DNA from 2 places in the Rhizobium sp. PL01 genome. Region 2 is predicted to be linked to the other one. Evidence: predicted binding sites of a transcription regulator. Region 2 holds the regulator's gene; the other holds the start of a gene.

Region 1 (5,900 bases), on a different contig from region 2:
TTCAGCGTGTCGGCAAGGTAGCCTTGCGAATAGGTGATGCCGGTCTGGCGCAGGTAGCGCGCATAGGCGCGCAACACCGTCACGTCGCGGGCGCTCAGCCCTGCAAGCAGGATCAGCCGGTTGAAGCTGTCATCCTCGATGACGCCGTTCCAGGCGGAAAGATAGGCTTCCTCCAGCATTGGACCGGTCCTGTCGAGATTGAGCAGATGCCCGTCACGATGGATCAGTTCCATATCGTGCAGAACGACGAGCCGTTCGCCGCCCTTGGCACAGGAAACGGTAATATCATGGGTCTGTTCGCTGATGACCCGGAAGCCGAGGTTTTCCAGCAGCGGAACGCGGTGCGAGAGCGAGACCGGCTCGCCAGCATGGAAGATCTTCAGCTCGAGTGATTCCGTACCCTTGCCTCGCTTCTGGTAAAACGCGATGTGGATCGGGTCCTCCGGCGAGCAGGCCGCGATATCGGCGAGATCGGCATGGGCCTCAGCTGGCGTGAAAGCCGCTTGATAGGCTTCATTGACGTTGATCGACACGCCGTCATGGCGGGCAAGCAGATTAAACCGATCGATCCAGCGCGTGACGATATCGCGAACGGCCTCTTCCAGTTTGGCCTGCTGCACGCGCGGGGTCTTGCCGCCGGAGCGGCCGATGATGAAGTGGACGCGGGCAAGACCGCCTTCCGGGAAGGCAGGGTAATAGGCAGAAACGCGGCCGTCATAGACGGTTTTCAGGTAGAGCCCGATCTTTTCGCGCACGTCGGAATCATACTGTTCACGCGGCACGTAGACGATAACGGACACGAAACGATCGAAATGGTCGATACGGGGAAGAACCCGGATTCGCGGCCGGTCAGCCAGTTCGTTGATCTGCTCGCAGAAGCTGGCCAAAAGGCCGACGTCGATCTGGAACAGGTCGTCACGCGGGTAGGATTCCAGCGTATTGGTCAGCATCTTGCCGGAATGACCCTGCGGATCGAAGCCGAAATGATCGACGATCTTTTCCACCTTGAAGCGCAGCAGCGGGATTTCCGCCGCCGGGCGCGTATAGGCGCTGGAGGTAAAAAGGCCGACGATGCGCAACTCGCCGGTGACATTACCTGCCTCGTCGAAACGCTTGACGCCGATATAGTCCATATAGGCGCGGCGATGAACGAGCGATTTGACGTTGGCCTTGGTGACGATGAGGAAATCTGGGCCATTCAGGAAAGCGAGGATCTCCGGCGTCGTTAGCACGGCATCCTTGCCCTGGCGCAGCACACGGACATCGGGATTGGACAGAATACCCAGCCCGCGGCCCTCGCCGCGCTCTACGACGGCATTCTCGCCCTTGCCGGAATAGGTGTATTCGCGCATGCCGAGGAAGGTGAAATTGTTTCCACGCAGCCAACGCAGGAAGTCCAGGGCTTCGTCGCGATCACCCTTTTTACGGCTCGGCGCATGATTTTCCAGCTCGTTCATTGCCTGGTCGAGCAGCACCGTCATCTGGCTCCAGTCGCCGACAGCCTGGTGAACCTGCGACAGCACGTTGGCGACGCGTTCCTTCAGGTCCTCCGCTTCCGCCGCGGTCAGCTTGGAAAGGTGAATCTGGATATGGCTGACGCGGCTGGCAGGCTCACTCTTTTCTTCGGGGTCGAAGATCTTAGCCGGCTTGCCTGCTTCGATAACAAGAATTGGATGCACGGCAAGAAAGATGTCGCGGTGGGTGCTCGTCACCTCGCCCATGATCGAATCAAACAGGAATGGCATGTTGCGATCGGTCACGGACAGGACCGAAACGTCGTCGCCGTTGGGGGCGATGCCTTCGATCGTCTGAACGCTGATGACCGGCCTGTCGCTTTCCTTGGAACTGATGGCCGTCAGTGCATGAGCGGCGGTCAGCGCCAGCATGTCCGGCGTATAGGCATCGAGATCGTCATGGCTGGCACGGCGAAACAGGATCTCTGGAGCGAGCATTTTAACCCCCAGCAACTTGCCGGCTTCGCTCACCGCTTCGAAATGACGGTCTTTTTTTGGATTGTATTTGGTGCCCATGACGTAACTCCCCGCAATCACCATTTTGGCCGAACCTAACAGAAGAATTGCCCATGGCGATTGTTTTTGTGGCTATTTTTCGGTCAGATTGATCCAAATCGGAATGGTTTTATGAAATTTTCGACAAGGTTTGACTGATTTTCGAATTCAATCGGTTATAATCGCATATTTCGTTGTTCTCATGAACAAGTCCAAAATGAACCCTTCCGATCTTTTGGCAGTCACAGTTGACAGCGGCATGACTGTCGGGCGATCTGGGCAGGTCGAAACAGCGGAAAATCAGAAATGTCCGAGCCTGCCCCCGGCGCCGTCATCGTCATTTCCAGTCATGTGATTCGCGGATCCGTGGGCAATCGCGCCGCTGTCTTTGCGCTCGAGACTTTGGGTTATCCGGTATGGGCTCTGCCAACGGTTATCCTGCCCTGGCATCCCGGCCATGGGCAATCGACGCGGGTGACGGTCGCTGCCGAGGATTTCGACAGATTGATCGACGATCTCATCCGCGCGCCGTGGACAGGCGAAGTTCGCGCCGTGCTGTCCGGATATCTCGGTGCCGCCCATCAGGCGGAAGGCGTTGCCCGTCTGGTCGAGGCTTTGCGGGTCAAAAATCGGGACCTGTTTTATGCCTGCGACCCGGTGATGGGCGATGTCGGTGGGCTCTACGTGCCGGAGGCGACGGCAATTGCGATGCGTGACCGGCTGCTTCCGCTGGCCTCGCTTGCGACGCCGAACCGGTTCGAACTGTCGTGGCTCTGTGGCGCCGAACTTGAAACAAATACCGCCATTCTGGAGGCCGCCCTGTCGCTTGGGCCGTCACGCATGCTGGTGACGTCGGCGATGCCGATGATGCAGGGTAGCACCGGCAATCTCTATTTATCCGGCAATCACGCGCTGCTTGCCGAGCATCGCCTGATCGACAATCCGCCGAACGGTACCGGCGACCTTCTGGCGGCTCTGTTTGTTGCCCGGCTTCTGGAAGGCTTGAGCGAAGAGCGTGCCTTACAGCTGGCGACCGCCAGCGTCTTCGAAATTATTGCTCGCACCAGTAAGCGTGGTGCGGATGAACTGACGCTTGAGCGGGATGCTGCCAGTCTTGCGACACCGATGGCCATGGTTCAGATGCGCCGGTTGATGCATCCCGGTCAGAAACGCAGGTCTTGATAATGTTCGGCCGATCTACCACTTGCCAGCGCATGCCCTGACCGAATAAACCTTTTCCACCCTACGCAAAACGATACGGAGAATGTCACGGATGTCACCGGCGGCGCGGGCTGCCGTAAATTCGCCTGTGTGCGGCGCACAAAGATGATATGTGCTGCACAGCTGACATGCGAATGTACATCTCAATTGTCTTAAATAGTTGGAGTGATCGAACACCATGCAGCGTTTCCCGGACTATTTGCTGAACGGCTACAACAACTTCATGAATGGCCGCTTCAACGAGCAGCAGCAACGCTACAAGGCCTTGGCCGAAATTGGTCAACAGCCCAAAACCATGGTTATTGCCTGTTGTGATAGCCGTGCGGCCCCGGAAACCATCTTCGACAGCGGTCCGGGCGAGCTTTTCGTGGTGCGCAACGTTGCCAACATGATGCCGCCCTACGAACCGGATGGACATTATCACTCGACATCGGCCGCGCTGGAGTTTGCGGTTCAGGTTTTGAAAGTCAGCGACATCGTGGTCATGGGCCACGGCCGCTGCGGCGGCATCAAGGCTGCGCTGGATGTCAATGCCGAGCCGTTGTCTCCCGGCGACTTCATCGGACGCTGGATGCATCTTCTCAAGCCGGCCGCCGAGCAGATACAGAACAACGAGGTCATGACCGCCGCCGAACGCCAGCGGGCGCTGGAGCGGGTGTCGATCCGCAATTCGATCGCCAACCTGCGCACATTTCCCTGCGTCAAGATTCTCGAGCAGCGCGGCAAGCTGCAGCTGCATGGCTCCTGGTTCGATATATCGACCGGCGAACTCTGGGTGATGGACGGCAAGACCGGCGATTTTGCCCGGCCGGGCGTGTAGTTTCTGAAAGATCGATGTTTTTCGTGTGCGGCGTGCTCGTTGAGGCGGCCGGTGTTTTCATGCGGAGTTACGCTTGAACGCCGGGCAATTCCTGCAGAGCCTGTCGCCGCACCATCTTGTCTACGAACCTGCCGTCCGCACGTGATGGTTTGGTTTGTGCACCTGCGCCAAACCTGAAATAAAAAATCCGCAGTCCGGTTTCCCGGGCTGCGGACCCATGTCATTCCAAAACTGCGCTGGCTTATCGGCCGCCGTCGATCTCGGCGCCGATGATGGCGATTGCCTGCTGATAGACGCTAGCGGCATTCCATCCCTGGATCGCACCGAAATTGGGCTGACCGGGCTGATAGCCGGCGCCGGCAGTCCAGCCGTGACCGCGCAGGAAGTTGGCGGTCGAGGCAAGCGCGTCTGCCTTGGAGCGAACCATGTCGATATGACCGTTGCCGTCGCCATCGACGCCGTATTTCAGCACGTTGGCCGGCAGAAACTGTGTCTGGCCGATTTCGCCATGGGCTGCGCCGCGTGCGTCGGGGCTGAGGTCGCCGCGTTGCACGAGGGTGAGCGCTGCATAGAGCTGGTTGGTGAAAAAGTCGGAACGGCGGCAGTCAAACGACAATGTCGAGACGGCGGAGAGCGTGTGTTCCTTACCGAGGAAGCCGCCGAAACCGGTTTCCATGCCCCATATCGCGATGATCGGGCCGGCCGGAACACCGTAGCGGTTTTCGATGGAATTGAAGAGGGCGGCGTTCTGCGCCTTCATCTTCTTGCCGCGCGAAATGATCGTCTGGCCGCCACGTTTCTGCATGAATTGGTCGAGCGACAGCTTGAAGCTCTTCTGGCCACGGTCGGCGCGGATCGTTGCCTTGTTGTAGGTGACGTTGGCGAAAGCCTTGTTCAGAACGGCCGGGCTGATACCGCGGCCTGCGGCTTCGCTCTTGAAATCCTGAACCCAGGTATCAAAGCCTGCCGATGTGTTGCTGCATTGCGCGGCAGATGCCTGCGCGGGCAATATTGCAGCTGCAATGATTGCTGTGAAACCTGCCAGTACGCACTTCGCCTTGTGCATGAAAAACCCCGTATTGCCCGAATCCAAATTTGTTTCCGCAAAATGCCAGTCTTTGCGGCATCTGTCACGATGGTGGCACAGTATCAGGAGGGCGTGTTTCACGTGAATCCTCCTTTCGACTATGAAAAATCGTCGCAGTTGCCTTTTTACAAAGAAGCCTCGCATCCCGTTTGACGGATTATGCGAGGCTTTCTACCCAATCGCGATGATAGAAACCCAACGGTTGGTATCATCACGATTGGATATAATTGGTTAAAACTTTATATTTTCTGATCAGGCAGCCTGTTTCTTCGCCTTGATAAGACCGCGATTGACGAGAAGCTCGGCAATCTGGATGGCGTTGAGGGCGGCGCCCTTGCGCAGGTTGTCAGAAACGACCCAGATATTCAGGCCGTTTTCGACGGTCGCATCTTCGCGGATACGCGAGATATAGGTCGCGTCTTCGCCAGCGCTTTCGTAAGGCGTGATGTAGCCGCCGTTCTCATGCTTGTCGATAACGATGCAACCGGGTGCTTCGCGCAGGATGTCGCGAGCCTGATCGGCAGTAATCTCGTTTTCGAACTCGATGTTGACCGCTTCGGAATGGCCAATGAAGACAGGAACGCGCACGGCCGTGCAGGTCAGCTTGATCTTCGGATCAAGAATCTTCTTGGTTTCGGCCATCACCTTCCATTCTTCCTTCGTGTAGCCGTCTTCCATGAACGCATCGATGTGCGGGATGACGTTGAAGGCGATACGCTTCGTGAACTTCTTGCTTTCCATCGGATCGGCAACGAAGACGGCG
Region 2 (5,900 bases):
CAGGCTATCATCGGCACGACCGCCAACGTCACTCTTCTGGCGGAAGGCAATATCGACAGCGCCAACAAGGGCCAGATCGACCTGACCGTTGCTGAGACCAACCGCAAGGTGAAGGATCAGCAGCTCGAATGGATGAAAAAGCTGACTGAGACCGGCGCGATGGCCAAGCAGTTCAACACCGGCCTGTTCACCTATGGTGCTTCGAGCCGGCCTGAAGCTGCAGGTATCGGTGTTGCCGCCCTCGGTTCGCTCTACATGATGCTGATCGTCCTGGTGCTTGCCCTGCCGATCGGTGTCGCGGCATCGATCTATCTGGAAGAGTTCGCGCCGAAGAACAGGCTGACCGATCTCATCGAGGTCAATATCAACAACCTCGCGGCGGTTCCCTCTATCGTCTACGGTCTGCTTGGTCTGTCGATCTTCATCAACTTTGCCGGCATGCCCCGTTCGGCTGCTGTTGTTGGTGGCCTCGTGCTGACATTGATGACGCTTCCAACGATCATCATCGCCACCCGTGCAGCGCTGAAGGCGGTTCCGCCGTCGATCCGCTCGGCCGCTCTTGGCCTGGGTGCTTCGAAGATGCAGACAATCTTCCACCATGTCCTGCCGCTCGCTATGCCGGGCGTCCTGACCGGCACCATTATCGGTCTGGCGCATGCACTCGGTGAAACGGCGCCGCTGCTCCTGATCGGCATGGTGGCCTTCGTAGTCGATTACCCGGGCTCGCCGATGGACCCTTCCACTGCTCTGCCGGTCCAGATCTACATGTGGGCCAACGAAGCCGAACGTGCATTTGTCGAACGGACCTCGGGTGCGATCATGATCCTCTTGATCTTCCTCGTCGTCATGAACCTTGGCGCAATCCTGTTGCGGCGTCGCTTTGAGCGGCGCTGGTAGTGAGGTAGAAACATGAACATGATGTCAGAAGCAGCAGTTGAAAAGGCGCTGGACCAGAAAATGAACACTGTTCCCTTCAAGATGATCGGAAAGGACGTTTCGGTTTATTACGGCGAGAAGCGCGCGCTTTTCGATGTTAACCTCAACGTTCGTGAAAACACCGTAACCGCGCTGATCGGCCCGTCGGGTTGCGGCAAGTCGACGTTCCTGCGGACACTCAACCGTATGAACGACACGATCGACAGCTGCCGGGTGACCGGCAAGATCACGCTGGACGAAGGTGATATCTACGACCCGAGCATCGACGTCGTCGAACTCCGCGCCCGCGTCGGCATGGTGTTCCAGAAGCCGAACCCGTTCCCGAAGTCGATCTACGAGAACGTCACCTACGGTCCGAAGATCCACGGTCTCGCCCGCACCAAGGCAGAGCTGGACCAGATCGTCGAGTCGAGCCTGCAGAAGGCTGGTCTCTGGAACGAGGTCAAGGATCGCCTGCATGAATCCGGCACCGGTCTTTCCGGTGGTCAGCAGCAACGCCTGTGCATTGCACGCGCCGTTGCCGTCAGCCCGGAAGTCATCCTGATGGACGAACCGTGCTCGGCACTGGATCCAATCGCGACCGCCAAGGTCGAGGAACTGATCCACGAACTGCGCACAAACTACACGATCGTCATCGTTACGCACTCGATGCAGCAGGCTGCTCGTGTGTCGCAGCGCACCGCCATGTTCCACCTCGGCAATCTCGTCGAGGAAAACGACACCGACAAGATGTTCACCAATCCGGATGACCAGCGGACCCAGGACTACATCATGGGCCGCTTCGGCTGAGGACGCTTTCGCCACCCTCCCATGAGGGCAGGGTGGCAGTCTTCCAACCCGGATTGTGATCGCAAGGAAAAACAATCATGTCTACGCACATTGCTTCCGTCTACGACGAAGATCTGAAGTACCTGACCCGGCGCATCTCCGAGATGGGCGGCCTGGCCGAACAGATGGTGGCCGAATCCGTGCGCGCTCTGGTCAATTCCGACCTGGCGCTTGCCCAGAAGGTCATTTCCGACGACGCCATTCTCGACGAGGCCGAGCGCCAGATCGGCGAAAAGGCGATCGTCACCATCGCCAAGCGTCAGCCGATGGCGGCCGACCTGCGCGAAATCATGGGATCGATCCGCATTGCAGCCGATCTCGAGCGGGTTGGCGATCTCGGCAAGAACAACGCCAAGCGCGTCATCGCGGTCGCGACCGCCAGCCTGCCGCGTCAGCTGGCGCGCGGCCTGGAGCATCTGGCCGAGCTTGCGCTCGTTCAGCTCAAGGAAGTGCTTGACGTCTATGCGTCCCGTTCGCCGGAAAAGGCCAACAGCATCCGCGAGCGCGACAACGAGATCGATGCGATCTACACGTCGCTGTTCCGCGAGCTCCTGACCTACATGATGGAAGATCCGCGCAACATCACACCCTGCACGCATCTGCTGTTCTGCGCCAAGAACATCGAGCGCATCGGCGACCACGCCACCAACATCGCCGAAACCATCTACTACATGGCAACCGGTGCTCAGCCCGTCGGTGAACGTCCGAAGGATGACACGGCCAACACGGTCGGCGCGATCGGCAATTGATCGCGCGATAAAGTAAGTAAATTCTTACGCACTAATTGCGCGAGCGGCCGTTGGAGCCGCTCGGCAAGCCTTCGGCCAACCGGCCGGGAGCCAAGGAGCTGAACTGAATGTTGCCAAGAATTGCCGTTGTTGAAGATGAAGAGGCGCTCAGCGTCCTCCTCCGATACAATCTTGAGGCCGAAGGGTTCGAAGTCGATACGATCAATCGTGGCGACGAGGCGGAAATGCGCCTGCAGGAACGCCTTCCCGATCTCTTGATCCTCGATTGGATGCTGCCGGGCGTTTCCGGCATCGAACTGTGCCGTCGCCTGCGCCAGCGCCCGGAAACCGAACGTCTGCCGATCATCATGCTGACGGCACGCGGCGAGGAGAGTGAGCGCGTACGCGGACTCGCCACTGGCGCTGACGATTATGTCGTCAAGCCATTCTCGACGCCGGAATTGATGGCGCGGGTCAAGGCGATGTTGCGCCGGGCCAAACCCGAAGTGCTGTCAACGCTGCTGAAATGCGGCGATATCGAACTCGACCGCGAAACCCATCGCGTCCATCGCAAGACCCGCGAGGTCCGTCTTGGACCGACCGAGTTCCGCCTGCTGGAGTTCTTCATGGCCTCGCCGGGCCGTGTCTTTTCGCGCTCGCAGCTTTTGGACGGTGTGTGGGGGCACGATATCTATGTCGATGAGCGCACGGTTGATGTCCATGTCGGACGGTTGCGCAAGGCGCTGAACTTTTCCAACATGCTGGACGTGATCCGCACTGTGCGTGGCGCGGGCTATTCGTTGGAAAGCTGAGTTTCGTATGATGAAGGACCGTCAGGCGTTGCCGGGCGGTTCGCCAATCTCGATGGGATGCCCGTCGGGATCGTAAAAGCGGAAGACCCTCTGCCCCCAGGCTTGCGTCTCGATGGGGTGGATGAGGTTCACGTTGCCGCCGATGCGCTCGAAAAGCCCATCCAGATTATCATGTTCGAAATAGAGCAGGATATTGTGTCGGCCATACGGTTGGGTGACCGCTGACGGCTGTCCCCAGACCGTCGTTTCCAGGGATTTGCCGTCATGGATGGCAAATCCCGTTTCAAACATGACAAAATTGCCGAAGTCTTGTTTGATCGCCAATTCCAGCATCTCGCAATAGAAGATTTTCGAGATGCTGATATCCCGGACGAACGGGATGGGGTTGACGAAACGCACGGCCGAACTGGCCTCAGCGTGCCCGGCGACGCTCGCCGGACGGCTGGTAAGCCAGCTTTGCATGGAATGTGCAGTAAGGTGATGTATCCGGGGAATCGTTGCCGCAGAAGTGGAACTCTTCCTTCATCGGATCGCCGATCGGCCACTTACAGGTGCGGTCGGTGAGTTCGGTCAGGACGAGGCGGCGCGACATCGGAATAACAACGTTGTTGCCGGCCGGTGCCGTTTCCTGATCCTCGATGGCGCCGATTTCGACTTCTTCCTTCATGACAGTCGCGCCCGTGGTGCGTGTCACTGTACGGGTAGCGGTCATGCGCGACGCGGTGTAGCTCGGTGCGCGGGGTGCAGCGGACGGTGCCGGGCGTTTCGCACGGGCCGTTGCAGTGCTGCCGCCGGCCTTGGCGCGGCCTGGCAGGCAGAGCCGGTGGACCTTGCCGATAACGGCATTACGGCTGACGCCGCCGAGCTGTGCAGCGATCTGGCTCGCGCTCAAGCCTTCGGCCCACAATTTCTTGAGTTTTTCGACCCGCTCGTCAGTCCAATTCATGGTCTTGTCTCCATTCCCAGCGTTGGTGATGGTCGAATCCTCCACCGAGCCCTGGATAGTATCCGAGGCTGAAACGCGATAACACTTTTGGTGACTAGGTCCGCCGCATGCGTTCTAGTAATTGTTTCTTAACGTAGAGCCCGGGGGACTCCCTGACAAGAGTCCGGGGAATCCCACCGAATCAATTTCTGAGTTTTCCCCAACTTGCTTGCCATGCGTGGCATTTTTGCAAGGGTATCCGGCTAAAAAAATTGCGAGCGCTGTATGTACGCGAATTGCCGGAAATCATGGGCTTTTGTTGACATCGCACTGCGAAGTGAAGATAGTGCCCCTGCCGCCGCAAGGCGGCATTTTGAGTTTTTATGGGTTGGTCACAGCCCTGTTGACGACGCCGATTATACAATTGCCGTGATGGTTTGAGGAGACATGCGCCATGGCCGATGCCACGCCGCTTTATGACACATATGCCCGCGCCCCCCTGCGGTTCGAGCGCGGTGAAGGCGTCTGGCTGATCGCCGAGGACGGCACCCGCTATCTCGATTTTGCAGCCGGTGTTGCCGTTAACTCGCTCGGCCACGCGCATCCACATCTTGTGTCGGCATTGAAAGAGCAGGCGGAGAAGGTCTGGCATCTGTCGAACCTCTATGAAGTTCCCGGACAGGAGAGCCTCAGCCGCCGCCTGACGGAAGCGACGTTCGCCGACAAGGTGTTCTTCACCAACTCCGGCGCAGAGGCGCTGGAATGCGCGATCAAGACCGCACGCCGCTATCATTTCTCCAAAGGCAACCCGGAGAAATTCCACATCATCACCTTCGAAGGCGCTTTCCATGGCCGCACGCTGGCCACGATCGCCGCCGGTGGGCAGGCAAAATACCTGGAAGGTTTTGGCCCGAAGGCACCCGGTTTTTATCAGGTGCCGTTTGGTGACATGGGCGCCCTGAAGGCTGCCATCAGCGAAGAGACCGCAGCGATCCTGATCGAGCCGATCCAGGGTGAGGGTGGTATCCGCACCGTGCCAAAGGAATTCATGCAGGAACTGCGTGCCCTCTGCGACGAATACGGCCTGCTGCTCATCCTCGACGAGGTCCAGACCGGCGTCGGCCGGACAGGCAAGCTGTTTGCTCATGAGTGGGCAGGCGTCGCGCCTGATATCATGGCGGTCGCCAAGGGTATTGGCGGCGGTTTTCCGCTCGGTGCTTGCCTTGCGACCGAAGAAGCGGCTTCCGGCATGGTCGCCGGCACCCATGGCTCGACCTATGGCGGCAATCCGCTGGCGATGGCCGTCGGCAATGCTGTTCTCGATGTCATCCTTGCTGACGATTTCCTGCAGCACGTCCGTGATGTGTCGCTGGTGTTCCGGCAGGGGCTTGCGTCGCTTGCCGATCGTTTCCCCGATATTATCGAGGAAATCCGCGGCGAAGGCCTGATGCTCGGCATCAAGGCCAAAGTGCCGTCTGCCGATCTCCTGAAGGCCATCCGCGCCGAGAAACTGCTGGCGGTGCCCGCAGGCGAAAATGTCATCCGCCTGCTGCCGCCGCTGGTGACGACGGCCGAAGAAGCCCGTGAAGGCCTGGCGCGGCTTGAACGCGCCGCCGAACAGCTGAGCGTGGAACGACGACAGGCATCTGCCTGAACGACGCTCCACTGACA

Evidence for each region. The regulator PhoB, encoded in region 2, activates phosphate uptake and scavenging genes when phosphate is short. The targets are predictions, from matches to a motif close to TGTCATNNANCTGTCAT.
Region 1: a site for PhoB is predicted at 2,258-2,274, ahead of R6X40_RS16585 (NAD-glutamate dehydrogenase). Genes of this name have one in related genera too.

The regions. Positions count from the first base shown of each region.
Region 1 is NZ_JAWQUM010000006.1:253,362-259,261, reverse strand. It holds gene R6X40_RS16585 (NAD-glutamate dehydrogenase) at 1-2,030, opposite strand, end outside; gene pdxY (pyridoxal kinase PdxY) at 2,316-3,191, shown strand; gene R6X40_RS16575 (carbonic anhydrase) at 3,409-4,050, shown strand; gene R6X40_RS16570 (lytic transglycosylase domain-containing protein) at 4,292-5,116, opposite strand; gene R6X40_RS16565 (aspartate-semialdehyde dehydrogenase) at 5,390-5,900, opposite strand, start outside.
Region 2 is NZ_JAWQUM010000005.1:172,767-178,666, forward strand. It holds gene pstA (phosphate ABC transporter permease PstA) at 1-897, shown strand, start outside; gene pstB (phosphate ABC transporter ATP-binding protein PstB) at 910-1,725, shown strand; gene phoU (phosphate signaling complex protein PhoU) at 1,803-2,513, shown strand; gene phoB (phosphate regulon transcriptional regulator PhoB) at 2,621-3,304, shown strand; gene R6X40_RS14050 (VOC family protein) at 3,326-3,703, opposite strand; gene R6X40_RS14055 (GcrA family cell cycle regulator) at 3,717-4,250, opposite strand; gene R6X40_RS14060 (aspartate aminotransferase family protein) at 4,684-5,883, shown strand.